2 regions of the Paenibacillus sp. NPDC058898 genome follow, and region 1 is predicted to be linked to the other one. Evidence: riboswitches for the same ligand, from Rfam matches in the RefSeq annotation. Region 1 holds a riboswitch; the other holds the start of a gene.
The links. A riboswitch is a leader RNA that binds a small molecule or an ion and turns the genes downstream of it on or off. The one in region 1 is predicted to bind ZMP and ZTP.
Positions count from the first base shown of each region.

Region 2: another riboswitch for ZMP and ZTP. It lies ahead of rpiB (ribose 5-phosphate isomerase B); the one in region 1 lies ahead of ACOZB4_RS09405 (bifunctional 5,10-methylenetetrahydrofolate dehydrogenase/5,10-methenyltetrahydrofolate cyclohydrolase).

Region 1 covers NZ_JBMOSM010000003.1:229,108-233,504, reverse strand. The annotation lists gene ACOZB4_RS09420 (hypothetical protein) at 1-118, shown strand, start outside; gene ACOZB4_RS09415 (GTP-binding protein) at 352-1,560, shown strand; gene ACOZB4_RS09410 (YolD-like family protein) at 2,036-2,287, shown strand; ZMP/ZTP riboswitch at 2,396-2,475, shown strand; gene ACOZB4_RS09405 (bifunctional 5,10-methylenetetrahydrofolate dehydrogenase/5,10-methenyltetrahydrofolate cyclohydrolase) at 2,541-3,389, shown strand; gene ACOZB4_RS09400 (LacI family DNA-binding transcriptional regulator) at 3,705-4,397, shown strand, end outside.
Region 2 covers NZ_JBMOSM010000005.1:163,155-167,551, forward strand. The annotation lists gene glyA (serine hydroxymethyltransferase) at 1-139, opposite strand, end outside; gene ACOZB4_RS15630 (TIGR01440 family protein) at 230-814, opposite strand; gene rpiB (ribose 5-phosphate isomerase B) at 900-1,364, opposite strand; ZMP/ZTP riboswitch at 1,479-1,560, opposite strand; gene ACOZB4_RS15640 (low molecular weight protein arginine phosphatase) at 1,651-2,238, opposite strand; gene ACOZB4_RS15645 (manganese efflux pump MntP family protein) at 2,293-2,856, opposite strand; gene ACOZB4_RS15650 (L-threonylcarbamoyladenylate synthase) at 2,938-4,083, opposite strand; gene spoIIR (stage II sporulation protein R) at 4,303-4,397, opposite strand, start outside.

The DNA of each region.
Region 1 (4,397 bases):
TGGGGGTGATGCTCATGACCGTGACCATGATGATGATGATAAGGCTGAGGTTCTCTTTGTTGAGTTTCTTGAAGGTTATAGTTTTGTTGATTCATCGAATTTCTCCTTTTCGTCTTGAGATAATTCATATTATGTATACAAACGATTAGTGACACTTGACCATAAGAAAATGGGCTACCAAGATAAGTTAAATGGTGAGGAAATAAACCTCCGGTACCTAAGTGCCGGAGGTTTATTTTGCTGGCCGGATCATTTTCTGCACGGAAGGATTGACAATTCGCTGAAGGAGATATAATATCATACCGTATAAATCGTAATTATTACGATTAAGGAATGGAGGAAGTTCAGTAGATGAATAACAACAATAAGATTCCAGTTACCGTACTCAGCGGTTACCTCGGATCAGGCAAAACGACCGTGTTGAATCATGTGCTTCATAATCGTGATGGATTGAAGGTTGCGGTCATTGTGAACGACATGAGCGAAGTGAATATTGACGCGGATTTGGTTCGAGGGGAAGGGAGCCTGTCCCGAACGGATGAGAAGCTGGTCGAAATGTCCAATGGCTGCATCTGCTGCACCCTCCGGGAAGATTTGGTGCAGGAAGTTCAGAAGCTGGCACAAGAAAACCGTTTTGACTATATCCTGATTGAATCGACGGGGATTAGCGAGCCCGTGCCTGTTGCGCAGACCTTTGTTTATCCAGATGAGGTATCCGGTGTACAGCTGTCCGACCTAGCCCGGCTGGATTGCATGGTGACGGTTGTAGACGCGAACCGATTCTGGAAAGACTTCTCTTCGGGCCAAAGCCTGCTCGATCGGAAGGAAGCGCTTGGCGAAGAGGATACACGGGAAGTCGTGGATCTGTTGATCGACCAGGTTGAGACGTGTGATGTGCTGCTGTTGAACAAATGTGATCTGGTAAGCGATGACGAATTGGCCAAGGTGGAAGGCATACTTCATAAGCTTCAGCCAAGCGCCAAAATCATACGTACCGTTAAAGGACAAGTCGCACCTGCGGAAATTCTGAATACCGGTTTATTCGACTTTGAGAAAGCCAGTCAGGCCCCCGGCTGGATTCAGGAGCTTCAGAAGGAAGAGCATGTGCCAGAAACGGATGAATACGGCATCAGCTCTTTTGTTTATCGGAGAAGAAGACCGTTTCATCCGGAGCGGCTGGCCGCATTCATGAGTTATTGGCCGGAAGAGGTCGTACGCGCGAAAGGGATCGCTTGGCTGGCAGTGCTTGAGGATGTTGCGGCAAGTCTAAGTCAAGCGGGTCCTTCGATTCAGTTCGGGCCAGCTGGATATTGGGTGGCTGCTTTAACCGAGCAGGAACAGCAGGAGCTGATTCAGAGTGAGCCGGATGTGCAGCGAAAATGGGATGCCGTCTGGGGGGATCGGATGACCGAGCTCGTGATGATCGGGATTGGGATGGAACAGTCACTAATCGAGCAGGAGCTGGACGATTGTCTGTTGACCGAGCAGGAAATGCAGCTGGATTGGTCGACGTTTAACAATCCGCTGCCATGGATGGCCATCGAAGAGCTATCACTGTAAGGTTATATTTTTTTGATTAAAATTAATCGTAATAATTACGAATGGATAAAGAGCCACTTGAGGGCTTTACAGGTTTTCTAGAATATAATCCCCTTTGCGTAGACAGTGCTGAAGAAGAGCGCTACAGTTTACTTAAGGGGATTTTTGTCATGGAAAAGTTCAAAAGAAGAATACGAAAGAAGCAGGGGAATATGCAGAAATTCATCATTTAAAAACTCAATTGCAGGAAAAGTTATTACCCTGTTTAGAAAGCGCCCTTCAGAAGGACGGGGTTTAAAAAAATCATTTAATGATGTGGTCAATCTATTTATCTGTCCAGAACTTATACCTATCAAGTCCAGAGCACCTGTTTTGTATTTGTTGTATAATAGGAAGAATAGGAAGAAGATTCCCAATTCATGTTTCGATGATAGCTTTAACGTATTTCAGAATGTAATGCTGACGCATGAGCAACATCAATCAGGAGGACAAGGAAATGGCAAAAGCAAAGGTTCCAAAGAGACCCACTAGAGATGAGTTTGTACTGGAAGAACTCGGAAATCAGCTTACGGAAGCTTACCAGGAGGAATCGGTTATCGTGCTGACGGTCTGGGGAAGAGAAGAGGCGGTCCGCGGGCAAATCGATCAAATGGACTCCCGAACAGGGAAGGTACATATGAAACAGAATGGCGTTATTACGAAGGTTCCTTTTATGGACATTATGGAAGTGAATTATCCGAGAGACTAATCAGAATCATGTGTGCTTCCCGCAAATGAATCAAAGAGATTGTGATTTAAAGCGGTCGGCTTCATACCCGGTAGCGCGATGTCCAAAGTCGTGGTATATTAAAAAAAGTTATCTATGTGTTACTGGCGTAGCTTGGGGTACCAAGAGGGAGCACATAGGATCATATGCCGTACGCCTGGGCAAGAGGTAAGGAGACGATCAGTCGCCTTGCCTCTTTATGTTTTTTAATACAATGGCGAAGGAGCGGATTAGCATGAGTAAGGAACCCGTAATTTTAGATGGAAAAAAGGTATCCGACGATATCAAGACCAAGCTGGCTGTAAAGGTACAGGAATTGAAGTTGCAGGGGGTAACGCCTTGTCTGGCAACGATTCTGGTTGGCGATGATCCTGCTTCGGCGACCTATGTGCGGATGAAGGGAAATGCTTGCGAGCGGCTTGGCATCATATCCAAAAAAGTGGTACTGGAGACATCGACAACGACCGAGGAGCTGATTGCTGCGATTCAAGAGCTGAACGAGGATCCGAATGTCCACGGTATTCTGCTGCAGCATCCGGTACCGCATCATATCGATGAACGGGCAGCCTTTGATGCCATTGACATTAAAAAAGACGTGGATGGAGTAACCACGCTCGGTTTCTCGCAAAATGCGTTTGGTTTTGCCGATTATCCGTCTTGTACGCCTGCTGCGATTATTGCGATTATGGATTATTATGATCTGCCGATCGAAGGGAAGCATGCCGTGGTGGTCGGACGCAGTCCGATTCTGGGTAAGCCGGTATCGATGAATCTGCTTAATCGCAATGCTACCGTTACGATCTGCCACTCGAGAACGAAGAACCTTGGGGAGATTGTGTCCCAGGGAGATATCGTGGTTGCGGCCGTAGGCAAGCCTAATTTGATTCAAGGGGACTGGATCAAGCCGGGAGCCGTCGTATTGGATGCCGGCTATAATCCAGGCAATATCGGCGACTGCGATTACGATGCCTGCGCGAAGTTGGCATCCGCAATTACACCAGTACCTGCCGGTGTTGGCCCCGTTACGATTGCTACATTGCTGAAGCATACCGTCGAATCGGCTGAGCGAACCGTGCAAGGTTAACAGTAACCATGTAATAACGGGATAAGGCACGGTCCATTTGCGCGTCCCGAAAGGGGATTTGCATGAAGAATCCCCCTTTGAATCGCTTCGTTCCTCGCTAGAATCTGGAACGCAGAAAAGTATTGCCCATCAAATGCTCGGGGTGGAGTCTGCATTTCACGGATCCCTGGAAGTCATGGTATAGTTAGGAAAAAGCAAAATCGAAGGGGAGAGATTCATGCACAAACAACTCATTTCCAGTTGTGCTGCGGAGCAAGGAGCTGTGGAGGATAATCTGTTCGTTGCAGCGCCGCAAGCGGCTCCCGGGAGCACCGAATGAAGAACACGATTGCAGATATTGCCAAAAAAGCCGGAGTTGCCAAAAGCACGGTCTCCCGTTTCTTAAACGGAGGTTCTGTCAGTAATGCAACACGCCGTAAGATAGAGCTGGTCATTCAGGAAACCGGCTATATTCCGAATTCGTTCGCACAGAGCTTGAAAGCGAAAAAAACCAGCATGATCGGCACCATTGTGCCGCGTCTGGATTCATTCTCAGCATCGCAGACCGTTGCCGGCATGGATGAAGAATTAAGGAAACACGGTTATCAGCTTCTCATTATTAATGCAAGCCAGGACTTATCCAGGGAGATTGAAGCGCTGTATGATCTCGCCAGACAAAAAATATCTGGCATTATTTTATTCGCCACTCAGGTGACGGAAACGCATCTTGCCGCGATTAAAGAGATCGGCATCCCCGTCATCCTGCTCGGACAACAGCATAAGGATGTCCACAGCATGATATATAACGACTATGCCGCAGGTTATGACATGGGCCGATATGTGCTGTCCATGGGACACCGTCATATATCTTATATCGGCGTGACGGAAAAAGACGTTGCTGTCGGAGTTCAGCGGAAGGAAGGGTTTCTGAAGGCGTTAAGCGAGTATGACGAGGTGGAGGCGGTTCTCTATGAGAGTGGGTTTAAGATGTCGGATGGTGTAAAGACCGCATTGTCCATTTTTGAGTTG
Region 2 (4,397 bases), on a different contig from region 1:
CCGTCCCCATTGCTTCCATAACCGCTTCGCTAACAATATTCTCAGAGGCAATCAGCTCAATGTTGCTGCGCTGACGCTTTAGCTCCAAATCCATCGCTTCCAATACAGCCGGGTCACTCTTCCGCAAATGTTCCATCATGTTCATATCCTCCCATAATCAATCGTTATTTTTTCTTGCAAAGTCAATACTACAAGTTCTCATAATTAAAAAAGCGAGTTCTCATTTGAATCAATCGCATAGTGTGGAATCATCCCTCTGCTCGAGCCGGTACACCGCGCGTTCTCCGCCAATCAGCTTCGGACGGGTATAAGCCGCGGTTACGCGCGCCTTGCCGATATAACGCTCGGTCGGTCTGAACGGAACCGCTACTCGCCGCAAATGCATGCCGATCAGCGTCTCGCCGATATCAACTCCCGCATGTGCTTCAATCGATTCCGCAAGACAAGGCTCCTTCATGCTGCGGTAAGCCGCGGAGGCCATCGACCCTCCCGCTCCCGGAATGGGAACAGCCGCCACTTCCGTCAAACCCAGCCGCTCGAGCAGCTCGCGTTCCATGACAAGCGCACGGTTCAGATGCTCACAGCATTGATAAGCCACCGCGAAACCGAATTCCGCTTGGACCTCGGCAATGCCCTGAAGGAGCTGCTGCGCCGTTTCAAGAGCGCCGCCTGTGCCGATCCGGCGTCCGACCACTTCACTGGTGCTGGATCCGATGACCAGCACTTTACTAGGTCCTAACACGGCCGCTTCGGCCAGTTCGCGGACCATACGCGCTGTCTGTTCGTTCAAGGAAACCTTGGAGATATCCGTCATGTCACAGTCCTCCCGATGATTTTTTTCACAGAAGATGCTTCAATCCCATATCACGATAGCCGCAGCCGTAAATTTACGCGTTCACTTATCGCGACTCATTCTTCAGGTAACGCTCCTCGATGGCCTTGATCTTGTTCACACGGCCGATATGGCGCTCGCCATGACTGAAATCCGTTGTCAGCCATGCGCTGACGATTTCAGCAGCAAGTCCGGGACCGACAACACGCTCACCCAACGCAATCACGTTGCTGTCGTTATGCTCGCGCGTCGCTTTGGCCGAGAACACATCATGTGTCAGCGCGCAGCGAATGCCCGGCACCTTGTTGGCTGCAATGCTCATGCCGATCCCCGTACCGCAGATCAGAATGCCGCGATCCGCTTCACCCGAGACTACCTTCTCGCACACAGGAAGGGCATAATCGGGATAATCCACGGAATCGGAACAGCCGCAGCCCAGATCCTCCACCTCGTGTCCAAGACCCCGAATGACTTCCACGATCTCCTCTTTCAGACGAATGCCGGCATGATCCGTACCCAATGCAATTTTCATCTATGAAAAACCCCCTCGTATGTTCGCTTTTGCGTTTTAGCTTGTTTCATTATAACCCAAATCGGGCGCAAAAGACGAAAAAAGAGCAGTCGGCGCACGTATGGTGCTCCAAATGCTCTTTGCCCAGGCGACCGGCCGTATATTCCGATGCTCCATCGTGGTTTCATCCACTTCGTCGCCAGTTACACCGGATCATTGTTTTTCAACTTCATCTTAAAGCAATACCATGTGAAAGGCAAGTGGCTTTTTAGCCCAATGCTAGGCTTCATATCGTTCAAAGCAAGACTTAGTTATGCCGATCCTTCTCCAGCTTGTCCAGGAGACGGAACAACGCCGTCCGAATCTCTGCAGCCGTCGCTTCATATTCCTCCCGCGAGCCTCCAAAAGGATCGGAGATATCGAAGCTCGGAATGCGCTGGCGCAGCTCGATCAGACGCTCCCGGTCACGGTCGCTGACGTCGCGGCCCAGCGATCTGGCCAGCTCAAGCGCCGCATACAGACTATCCTGCTCCCGCAGATCATCCAGCACCCGCCTGTCATCCTCAACAAACTCTTTCAGCGTATGCATCTTGTCTGCGGCGTGCGGGAACTGCCTTATAGCATACTGCTTATGCGACTGGGTCAACGTCAGGATCAAGTCTGACCACTCCACCAGATTCGCAGTCAACGGTTTGGACACCAAGCGTTCCTGGATATCCTGGTCTCGTAGTATGGACTCCGCATGATGGGACACCGGCATTCCATCCACGGCCGAGACACCGGCGGACTTCGTTTCCAGCGGGATGCCCCGTTGTTTGGCAAGCTTGCGCAGCATGCCTTCAGCCATTGGACTGCGGCAGGTATTTCCTGTGCAGACAAACAGTATATTTTTCACGGTCCCGTTCCTCCCGTTAGTAGGTTCTTTGGGGTTATTGTAACAAATATAACGTCAAAAGATAAACATGACACCAAATATAACCAAAATGAGCCCACCCAGCATTTCACCGTACTCCCCCAGTCTATTGCTTACCTGACGGCCAAGCAGCAAACCGAGAATGGACAGCAAACCGCCCACGATCCCGAAGGAGATCACGATCAACAGTACATCATCCACAAACATCCCGAGTGAAACGCCTACCGAGAAGGAATCGATGCTGACGCTAAGCGAAAACAGCAGCATGCCTAAAAATGCGGTAGGATGTATTCGCTGTCCTTCTCCACCCCGCCAGGCGTTATACATCATATGTCCGCCTAACAGAAGCAGCAGCCCGCCGGCCGCAAGCCCTGTGACGTGACCCAGTAACATGCCTACATAGCGGCCGGCAAATAAGCCCAGCAGCGGCATCAGCATGTGAAACAACGCGATCATGAAGCTGATGCCCAGCATATGGCCTAAGCGCATGCCGCTTCTCATTCCGACTCCGATTCCAAGCGAAAATGCGTCTAGACCGAGTGCAACCGCCATCAGCAGAATCGCCGCAAGCTGTCCCGATTGGACAGACGCCTCCAGCATGCCCATTCCCCCAAGTCCCATGGTCTTGTACAACATATGCGGACAAGGGGTAAATGATGCCAAAAGCGTTCACTCGGCGGGTCAATTCACATCGATGATGTGGTGTCCCGCGGCCTTCAACAGCCGGTTCATGACGGCTGCCCCGAGGCCTTGCTCCGGGCACGCTTCGGCCAGAATGAAGGTCGCGCCTTCGTCATCGAATCGGCGCAGGCCGGCGTACAGCCGGCGGGCCGCTTCCTCCGGCGCGGCCAGGCTGCCGAGCGAGACGGCAACGTCCGCGTGGTAGTGACCGATGTGCTCGTCGAATGACAGCACGCCGGTCACCTCCCCGCGCCGGCCGGCCGCCTCAAGCTCGGCCGCGATGCGTGCCGACACCGCGTCGGCACGCGGGCCCTGCACCACGCACATCGCACCCTTCGGTGCGTAGTGCGTGTACTTCATGCCCGGCGAGCGCGGCGCCGGGCTCCCCGCCTCCCCGGCGGCGCGATGCAGCGCCGGGTCCATGCGCACGCTTGCCGCAACTGCGGCAAGCTGCTCCGCCGTGACGCCGCCCGGGCGAAGCACCGTGACGGCCCCGTCTTCGCCGACTTGCACGACCGTCGACTCGACGCCCACCCCGGCCGGGCCGCCGTCGAGGACGCCGTCGATCGCCCCCGCCAGATCCTCCAGGACATGGCTGGCCAGCGTCGGGCTTGGCCGACCGGAACGGTTCGCGCTCGGCGCAGCCAGCGGACGCCCGGCGGCGCTGATCAAAGCCAGCGCCACATTGTGATCCGGCATCCGTACGGCAACGGTATCGAGACCTGCCGTCACGCGAGGGGAAACAGCACCCGGTTTAACGGGCAGTACCAGCGATAGCGGCCCAGGCCAGAACCTTGCCATCAGCGCCCGTTCCGTCTCATTTACATGAAGGACCAAACCGTCAAGCTGAGCTAGCTCCGAAATATGCACAATCAACGGATTGTCCGACGGCCGGCCTTTCGCGGCAAAGACGCGCTCGACCGCTTCTGTATTGCCGGCGTCCGCGCCAAGCCCGTAGACCGTTTCCGTCGGAAAGGCCACCGTTCCGCCGAGCTCAAGCACCTGCCCCGCTTCCCCAAGCGCTTGCTTTGCCTCATTCTCCAAACTTAAGCTCTCCCTAGAGAGCGAGTTCGAGACGTGCCACACTTGGGTTGATTTTGCACCAACCTGGCGGAAGCCGTTATCCCGCTGCTGGTTAGGTTCCATGCCGTTCCCGTTCTGTTCCATTCCTATCCCAAACTTTCTGTATATGAAATATATAAACTCCAGTGCGAGTTTTACCTATGTCCCAAAAATAAAAAGCGCTTTTCGTTCTTCAGTCCCGTGCCGGTTCTCATTCAAACCAGTCGCGCCAAAGAGAAAGCACTCTTCTACTTCAAAGTTTATCATACCCGATCAGGATTGAAAATCAACTCGCTCATAATCTTAGAACAAGCTTACCACCCAGTTCCAAATGCCACGAAACATATCCCACAAGAAGAAGCGGACCTCCGGTTCGCTATCGCCTGCGTTCTTCGGAG